One region of the Delftia sp. S65 genome, then DNA from elsewhere that is predicted to be linked to it. Evidence: riboswitches for the same ligand, from Rfam matches in the RefSeq annotation. Region 1 holds a riboswitch; the other holds the start of a gene.
The links. A riboswitch is a leader RNA that binds a small molecule or an ion and turns the genes downstream of it on or off. The one in region 1 is predicted to bind glycine.

Region 1 (4,197 bases):
ATGCAAGACCGCTGCTGCAGCATCTGGCCAGGGCCTTGCCCCATGTGGCGGACTGGGCTGGCTGCTCGGCCGGTGGCGTGCTGGCCATGTCCCATGAATACCTGTCCGGCTCCGCGCTCGCGGTGATGCTGCTCGATGTGCCGGCGGCGCACTACCGCCTGTATTCGGGCCTGGCGCCCTTGCATGCGCCGGGCGGCGAGGCCGGGTTCACTGCCCATTCGGCCCTGGTCCATGCCGGAGGCGGCCAGCCCGAGCTGGCCGAGTTGCTGTACGAGCTGTCCGAGCGCACCGAGTCCGGCCTGCTGTTCGGCGGCGTGGGCGATGACGGGGACGATGGCGTGGAGGGCGTGCAGATCGCCTGCCGCACCGAGGACCTGCATGCGCAGCATGCGGATGCGCGCGGCATTTTCAGCGGAGGCTTCTCGGGCGTGGCCTTCGGTGCGGGCGTGCCCTGCATCACGGGCATGGCCCAGGGCTGCGTGCCGCTGGGCGAGGGCCTGGAGATCACCGAGGCGCGCGGCGCCCTGGTCACCGGGCTCAATGGCGATCCGGCCTTGCAGCGCCTGCTGCAACTGCTGGGCGTGGAGCTGGAAGGCAGCGACTGGCAGCCCGCGCTGACCACGGTGCGCAGCACGCTGGCGGCCATTGCGCCGCCGGGCCGGGGCATGGCCCACGGCGTGCTCACCGAAGAGGCCCAGGTGCTGACCCTGGTCGGGCTGGACCCGCTGCGCCAGGGCGTGGCCCTGTCATCGGCCGTGGAGGCCGGGCATTCGGTGATCTTCTGCCGCCGCCAGGCCCAGGTCGCGCGCCAGGAACTGCTGCAACTGGGCGCTGCGCTGCGCGATGCGGCGGAGCCCGAGGAGGCGGCGCCCGAAGGCGAGGCACAGCCCCGCATCCGTGGCGCCATCTACATCAGTTGCCGGGGCCGCGGCGGCGGCCTGTTCGGCGGCCCCGATGCCGAGCTGCGCACCCTGCGCCACGCACTGGGCGATGTGCCATTGATCGGCTTCGTCGCCGAAGCCGAGATCATGGACGCCCGCCTGCACCGCTTCGCCGGGGTGTTGACGGTGTTCACTGCCTAGGCGTCGTACACGCCGTACACGCCGTATCGGTACACACCGTCTGAACCTCAGACCGCGCGCGGGCGCACCGTGCCTGCGCTGCGATCCGGGTCCATGGCTGCAGCTCCCAGAAAATCGAAATCCACGGCCGGCTGCCTGCCGCTGACCAGGTCGGCCAGCGCCATGCCGGAGCCGCAGGCATGGGTCCAGCCCAGCGTGCCGTGGCCGGTGTTCAGGAACAGGTTGGCGATGGGCGAGCGTCCGATCAGCGGCACATTGCTGGGCGTGGCGGGGCGCAGGCCGCTCCAAAATTGCGCGCGTTCGGTATCGCCGGCGCCGGGGAACAGCTGCTGCACGCGCCGCACGATGGCCTCGCAGCGCACGGGGTCCAGGTTGCGGTCGTAGCCGTTGAACTCGGCCGTGCCGGCAATGCGCAGGCGGTCGCCCTGCGCGCCGGTGTAGCGCGAGAACACCAGCTTGAACTCATCGTCCGTGAGGCTGACCTGGTAGGCCTTGGCGGGGTCCAGCACCGGCAGGGTCACGGAGTAGCCCTTGGCCGGGTAGATGGGCAGGCGCAACCCCAGCGGCTGGGCCAGCAGCGGGCTGAACGAGCCCATGGCCAGCACATAGGCGTCGCCCTGGATGCGTTCGTAGCGGCCGTCGGCATTGGTCACCTCCACATGGTCGATATGGCGGCTGGCGCCCGCACCCGTGGTGCGCAGCGCCATGACGTGGTGGCCGTGGCGGAACTGCACGCCCGTGGTGGTGGCAATGCGTGCCAGCTCGCGCGTGAAGAGGTTGGCGTCGCCCGATTCATCCTCGGCCGTATAGGTGGCGCCCGCTATCTGCCCGCGCACATGGGCCAGGGCCGGCTCCAGGCGCACGGCTTCGTCGGCGTCGATCAGGCGGCGGTCGCAGCCCAGGGCCTGCATCTGCTCGGTGGGCTTGAGCGCGCCCTCGAACTCGCGGGCGTTCGTGTAGAAGTGCAGGATGCCCTGCATGCGCTGCTCGTACTGGATGCCGGTGTCCGACCGCAGCTGCTGCAGGGCCTCGCGGCTGTAGGTGCCCAGGCGAACGATCTGCTGGATGTTGTGGCGCGTGCGCGCGGGCGTGCAGTTGCGCAGGAAGGACAGGCCCCAGAGCCACTGGCGCATGTCGGCGCGCAGGCGGAACAGCAGGGGGGCATCCTGCCGGCCCAGCCAGCCCAGCAACTTCAGCGGTGCGCCGGGGTTGGCCCAGGGTTCGGCATGGCTGACCGAGATCTGCCCGCCGTTGGCAAAGCTGGTTTCGGCGCCGGGCGCAGCCTGGCGGTCGATGACGGTCACTTCATGACCGAGAGATTGCAGATAGTAGGCCGAGGCGGTGCCGATCAGGCCGGCTCCGAGAACGATGACGCGCATGACAATGCCCTTTCAAAGGCATGTGCCGGTCACGCGGAAGCTGATAGCTATGGATTCAATAGCAAGCAGCCGGCGTCCGTCGTGACGCAGCTGCCGCTCCCCCTGTCCTTGGTACCTGAGAGATTCACCGCCGTCCATGGGAACGGGGCTTGCTCCTTCGGTGCGCCGCATATTGCGTGCGGCGGCTCTCCAGACGGCATGTTGTGTTTGCAGTACGGAACCTGAGCGTGTATGGGAGTTTGCGCCTTCGGTGAGGCTCGGCACCGTGGTGCCCGCCTGCTCTCCTGCAGGGGCGATTCTATGTGGCTTGCGCAGCCGGTTCCAGTCGTACTCGGGATACCACCAGTTACTACCTGTATGTGGTGTGGCCGATTCAGGGTATTCCCTAGATCGCTCAAGCGCCTCCCTCGTAGCGCTGGCACGAGTCTCCGACTGCATGTAAAAAAACTATTGAAATAGAAAAAAACATGATTTAGCCTATCGATGTGTGCGGTGGTTTGTCAGTGCATGTTCTGGTCGATTGGACCTGCATGGGTTAACCATGAGTTGTGTATATGTCTGATAGGCGACTTACCGTTGCACAGGTGCAGGTCCATGGAAACTGGTCCGGCACTGAAAAAATACAAGCACGGTGAATATGTGGAGGGAGGAATGATTTGCGTCGCAAACCCGACTGAAGGTGTGTCCGGCTCAATGGGCAGCGGAGCAGCTCGCAAACGTTGATGGAAATCCGCCTTTTCTGATTGACGCGCAGGATCTGCGCGAAACATTTTGCTTCCAACCTCACCGGCTGCAAGGTGAGTTGTGAGCTCGTGATTCAAATAGAACTATTCGAGGTACGGCGATGCAAATGCGCTGGGTACAACTGTTGGCCATTGCCATTGGGAAAATCATTTTCCTGTCATATCTCCTTGAGAAAACGGGGAATATCATGCATGTTCTCAATCGCCTGCCTGGTTCGGCATTTTTTCGCAAGTGGCGTGCAGCGAAATACCTGTTCTCTTTGCTGCTGCTCTCATGCGCGGGTATCTCATCCACGGCACTGGCGGCGACCATCGTCTTCACGGTCACCGACAACAGCGACGCTCCAAATGCCAATGCAACGACACCAACCACCTGTGTCAGCACGTTGGGGGGCACCTTTGCTGGCGCATGCACGCTGCGAGCGGCCATTCAGGCAGCCAACTACACGCTGCAAACGCTGGATCCGAGTGCCGATGTTTCCATCGTCTTTGCGCCGACACTGACTACGTCGGTACGAACCATACAGAGTGGGACATCCAAGGATGCGGCCGGAAACCTCCATCCGTATGTCGACAATCAGACGGTTTACGTGCGCTGTGCCAATACATTCGTCAGCGGAGCCCAGTCCGGCGCCGTGACGGGAGCCACCAATGCCTGTGGTCAAACCCAGATGATCAGCGGTGGCGATACGGGCACCACCACTGGTGCCGGTGGCGCCTGGTACTGGATCAAAGGCACCGTTCCAGCCGGCACGGGCTCATTGACCATCGATTTCGGGGGAGTCATACAAGTCCAGAACTGGGCGGACTCCGCCTGGGAAACCTTTTATCTTGGTGGGAAGAATATCACTCTCACCAATTCGCCCAACATGACCTGTGGCGAAGCGGTATTCGTCGTTGGCTCCTCGGCAAACAATGTCATCATTGATCGCGTCGGTCTGGTGAATGTGGCGCCAACCCCTGCGGGAGAGGGGACGCCGTTCAACTGCGAGC
Region 2 (4,197 bases), on a different contig from region 1:
AGCATGGAGGCGTTGGCAATCGGCATGGCCGTCAGGTCGCAGACCATGGTCTGGAAGTTGACCAGGGCCTCCATGCGGCCTTGCGAGATCTCGGCCTGGTAGGGCGTGTAGGCCGTGTACCAGGCGGGGTTCTCCAGAATGTTGCGCAGGATGACGCCGGGCGTGTGCGTGCCGTAGTAGCCCTGGCCGATGAAGCTTTTGAGCAGCTGGTTGCGGCCTGCCAGCGCCTTGAGTTCGGCCAGTGCCTGGGCCTCGGTGGCCGCTGGCGGCAGCGCCATGGGCTGGTGGCGCCGGATGGAGGGCGGGACGATGGCGTCGATCAGCGCATCGCGCGATGCCGCGCCGATGGCGCTGAGCATGTGGGCCTCGTCTTCGGGCGCAATGCCGATATGGCGGGCCACGAATTCGGTGGCGTTCTCGAGGGCGGCAAGGGGCTGGGTGGAGGACATCAGCATGGAGGGACCTGTCTCAAAAGCTGAAAAGCGCCAGGGCGGGCCCTGGCGCCCGTCCTGGCCGGAAAGTGGCGTCAGTTGCTCTGTGCGAAGGCCGTGTAGGCGGCTTCGTCGAGCAGCGCGGCCAGCTGGCCTGCGTCGCTGAGCTTGACCTTGAAGAACCAGCCTTCGCCCAGCGGGTCGCTGTTGGCCAGGGAGGGGTCGTCGCGCAGGGCTTCGTTGACTTCGACGATCTCGCCGCTGACGGGCATGTAGACATCGGCGGCGGCCTTGACGGACTCGACCACGCCGGCCACATCGCCCTGGTTGAAGCTGGTGCCCACGGCGGGCAGATCGACGAACACCACGTCGCCCAGCGCATCCTGCGCGTGGAGGGTGATGCCGACGATGGCCGCGTCAGGGTTGGCGGCGTTGATCCATTCGTGGTCCTTGGAATACTGGATGCTCATGGCTTGCTCCGATAGAAACTGAAAAGAAACCTGTGAAAGGCGGTTTGAGAAAGGTCAGTGCGCACTGTAGCGGCATGCGATGGCAGGAAAAACGAATCCGCCGAACTCGATCCACGCCAAGCGCGCAGGCTGTCCTCAACCGCGGTGATAGCGGGGCGCCACGAAGGGCGTGGCCTGCACCTGCATGGGCACGGCCTTGCCGCGCACCATGGCCTGCAGCGTGGTGCCGACGGCGGCGCTGCCCGGCTCCACGTACGCCAGGGCCACGGGCTGGTTCAGCGTGGGCGACAGCAGGCCGCTGGTGACCTGGCCGACCTTGCGGCCGCTGGCATCCAGCAGTTCCGTGCCTTCGCGCACGGGTACGCGCTCCAGGGCCACCAGGCCCACGCGCTTGCGCGTGAGCAGCTCGGGCAACTGCAGCTGGGCCAGCACGGTGGCCGCGCCGGGAAAGCCGCCTTCGCGCTCGCCACCAATGCGGCGGACCTTCTGCACGGCCCAGTTCAGGGCGGCCTCGGCCGGGGTGGTGGTCGTGTCCAGATCGTTGCCGTACAGGCACAGGCCGGCTTCCAGGCGCAGCGAATTGCGCGCGCCCAGGCCCACGGGCCTGACTTCGGGCTGGGCCAGCAGGGCACGGGCAAAGGCCTCGGCGTGGCTGGCGGGCAAGGAGATCTCGAAGCCGTCCTCGCCGGTATAGCCGCTGCGCGTGATGTACAGCTCGGCGCCTTCCCAGTCGAAGTGGCCGCCCGTCATGAACACCAGCCCGGCCGTGTCGGGCAGCAGGCGCTCCATGGCGGCTGCTGCCTGCGGGCCCTGCAGCGCCAGCAGGCCCCGGTCGAACTGGGGCTCGATTTCACAGCGCTGGCCGATGCGGGCCTCTATGTGCGCCAGGTCTTCGTGCTTGCAGGCGCCGTTGACGATCAGGAACAGGTCGTCCTCGCGGCGCACGAACATCAGGTCGTCCAGAATGCCGCCCGCGTCGTTGAGCAGCAGGCCGTAGCGCTGGCGGTGTTCGCCCAGGCCCAGCACGTCCATGGGCAGCAGCGATTCCAGCGCCGCGCCGGCATCCGGGCCGCGCAGGCTGATCTGGCCCATGTGCGAGACATCGAACAGGCCTGCCGCCTCGCGGGTGTGCAGGTGCTCGGCCATCAGCCCCTGCGGGTATTGCACGGGCATGGAGTAGCCGGCAAACGGCACCATGCGCGCGCCCAGTTCCTGGTGCAGGTCGAACAGCGGGGTCTTGAGCAGATCGGTGGTGGAGGCAGCGGTCAAGGAGGGACTCTCTTTTCGGCAAGGGGCAAGGCACAACGCCATCCCGGAATCCCGGGATGTCCTGCCCTGCTGTCCGCTTTACCTGAGAGATTCACCCGCACCTTCCATGCGTGGGGCTTGCTCCTTCGGTGGATGGGGCACGCCGCCGTGCCCTGCATCTCTCTCCAGCTAGGAACGCCTGCGGCCGTGGCGGCAGGCGGTGCCAGTCCTTTTGCCTGAGCGTTCGGGACGAACCCTGCGCCTTCGGCGGTGCCGCTGCCTGTGACCATTGCGGCCGGGCGGGCACTCTCTCCTGACCGGCGCATTCTAGCTGCGGCCAGCGCCCGTGCGGCTTCGGGATTTCCGCGGGCCGGCCGCAGCTCCATGCGCTTGCCTGCATGGATGCATTTGCAAATTGCATAACTGTCTAAAAAATCTCCTACATTGAGATGCATCGATATATGAAATCTCGTGAGCGAGAAGGAAGAAGCGCACATGCAGCAGACGCTGGGAGACACATTGGCCTGGCCGGCACGTTACCTGCCGAACAAGGAAGCCCTGGTCGCTTGGGAGGGCGGCGAGCGCCGCGCCTGGACCTACGCCCAGCTCGATGCCGAAGTCAACCGCCACGCCCACGGCCTGGCCGAGCTGGGCATAGGCCATGGCGACGTGGTCGCGGCCTTTCTCTACAACACGCCGGCCTTTGTCTTCACCATGCTGGCGGCCGCGCGCCTGGGCGCCATCTTCAACCCCATCAACTACCGGCTGGCGGCGCAGGAACTGGCCTTCATCCTCAAGGACGGCGCAGCGCGCGCCCTGGTGTTCGAGCAAGAGGGCGGAGAGGTGGCCGCACGCGCCCAGGCCCTGCTCAAGGCCGAAGGCGGCGGCACTGGCACGGGCATCGAGCACTGGATCTTTGCCGACGATGCCCCGGCCGACCCGCTGCCGGTCTGGGCCACGCAGCGCCTGTCCGCACTGGCCAGGGGCCGCAGCAGCGCGCCGCCCCAGGCCCATGTGCGCGAGAGCGACCCCTGCATCCTCATGTACACCAGCGGCACCACGGGCCGGCCCAAGGGCGTGCTGCATACGCACCGCAGCAAGCTGGCGCACAACGCCCTCATGCACCAGACCATGCAGTTCACGCGCGACGACGTGGGCCTGGCCATGGCGCCGCTCAACCACACGGCCGAGCTGCACACCAGCTTTTTGCCGCGCCTGCAGGCCGGGGCCACCCAGGTGTTGCTGCGCCGCTTTGACGTGACCGAGGCCTGGCGCCTGATCCGCGAAGAGCGCGTGAGCTTCTTCTTCGCGGCGCCCACCATGGTCACCATGCTGCTGGCCGACCCCATCGCCTCGCCTGAGCAGGCGCCCGCGCTGCGGCTGGTGGAGTACGGCGGCGCCTCCATGGCGCCGCACCTGATCCGCGAATGGACACGCAAGGTCGGCAGCGACCTGGTCCAGGTCTACGGCACCACCGAGATGGGCCCCTGCATGTCCATCCTCCTGCCGCGCGAACAACTCTCGCACGCGGGCTCGGCCGGGCTGCCCTCCATGGGCCATGACCTCATCGTGGCGCGCCTGCGCGAAGACAACGCCCCCACCGATCCGGCTGAGGCCTGCCTGCCCGGCGAGGTGGGCGAGATCCTGGTGCGCGGCCCCTGCATGATGGCCGGCTACCTCAACCGCCCCGACGCCAACACCCGCGCGCTGGCGCACGGCTGGTACCACACGGGCGACCTGGGCCACATCGACGACGACGGCTATCTGTGGATCCGTGACCGCATCGACTACATGATCAATTCGGGTGCCGAGAACGTCTATCCCCGCGAAGTGGAAGACGCCCTGGTCGAGCACGCCGATGTGCTCGAAGTTGCCGTCATCGGCGAGGCTGATGAGCGCTGGGGCCAGATCGTCGCCGCCCACGTGGTTGCCAAGCCTGGCGCCACGCCCACGGCCGAGGCGCTGGACGCCTTCCTGGTCCACGGCGACCGCCTGGCCGCCTACAAGCGCCCGCGCCGCTACCACTTCCGCGAGGCCCTGCCCAAGAC

Region 2: linked by a shared signal. The riboswitch ahead of gcvT (glycine cleavage system aminomethyltransferase GcvT) and the one ahead of IAE24_RS23830 (D-amino acid dehydrogenase) in region 1 are both predicted to bind glycine.

What each region holds. Positions count from the first base shown of each region.
Region 1 is NZ_JACVUR010000039.1:4,116-8,312, reverse strand. It holds gene IAE24_RS23835 (FIST signal transduction protein) at 1-1,082, shown strand, start outside; gene IAE24_RS23830 (D-amino acid dehydrogenase) at 1,130-2,461, opposite strand; glycine riboswitch at 2,554-2,664, opposite strand; partial or broken gene IAE24_RS23825 (beta strand repeat-containing protein) at 3,306-4,197, shown strand, end outside.
Region 2 is NZ_JACVUR010000045.1:20,646-24,842, forward strand. It holds gene gcvP (aminomethyl-transferring glycine dehydrogenase) at 1-455, opposite strand, end outside; gene gcvH (glycine cleavage system protein GcvH) at 527-901, opposite strand; gene gcvT (glycine cleavage system aminomethyltransferase GcvT) at 1,037-2,170, opposite strand; glycine riboswitch at 2,230-2,348, opposite strand; glycine riboswitch at 2,364-2,475, opposite strand; gene IAE24_RS25290 (fatty acid--CoA ligase) at 2,645-4,197, shown strand, end outside.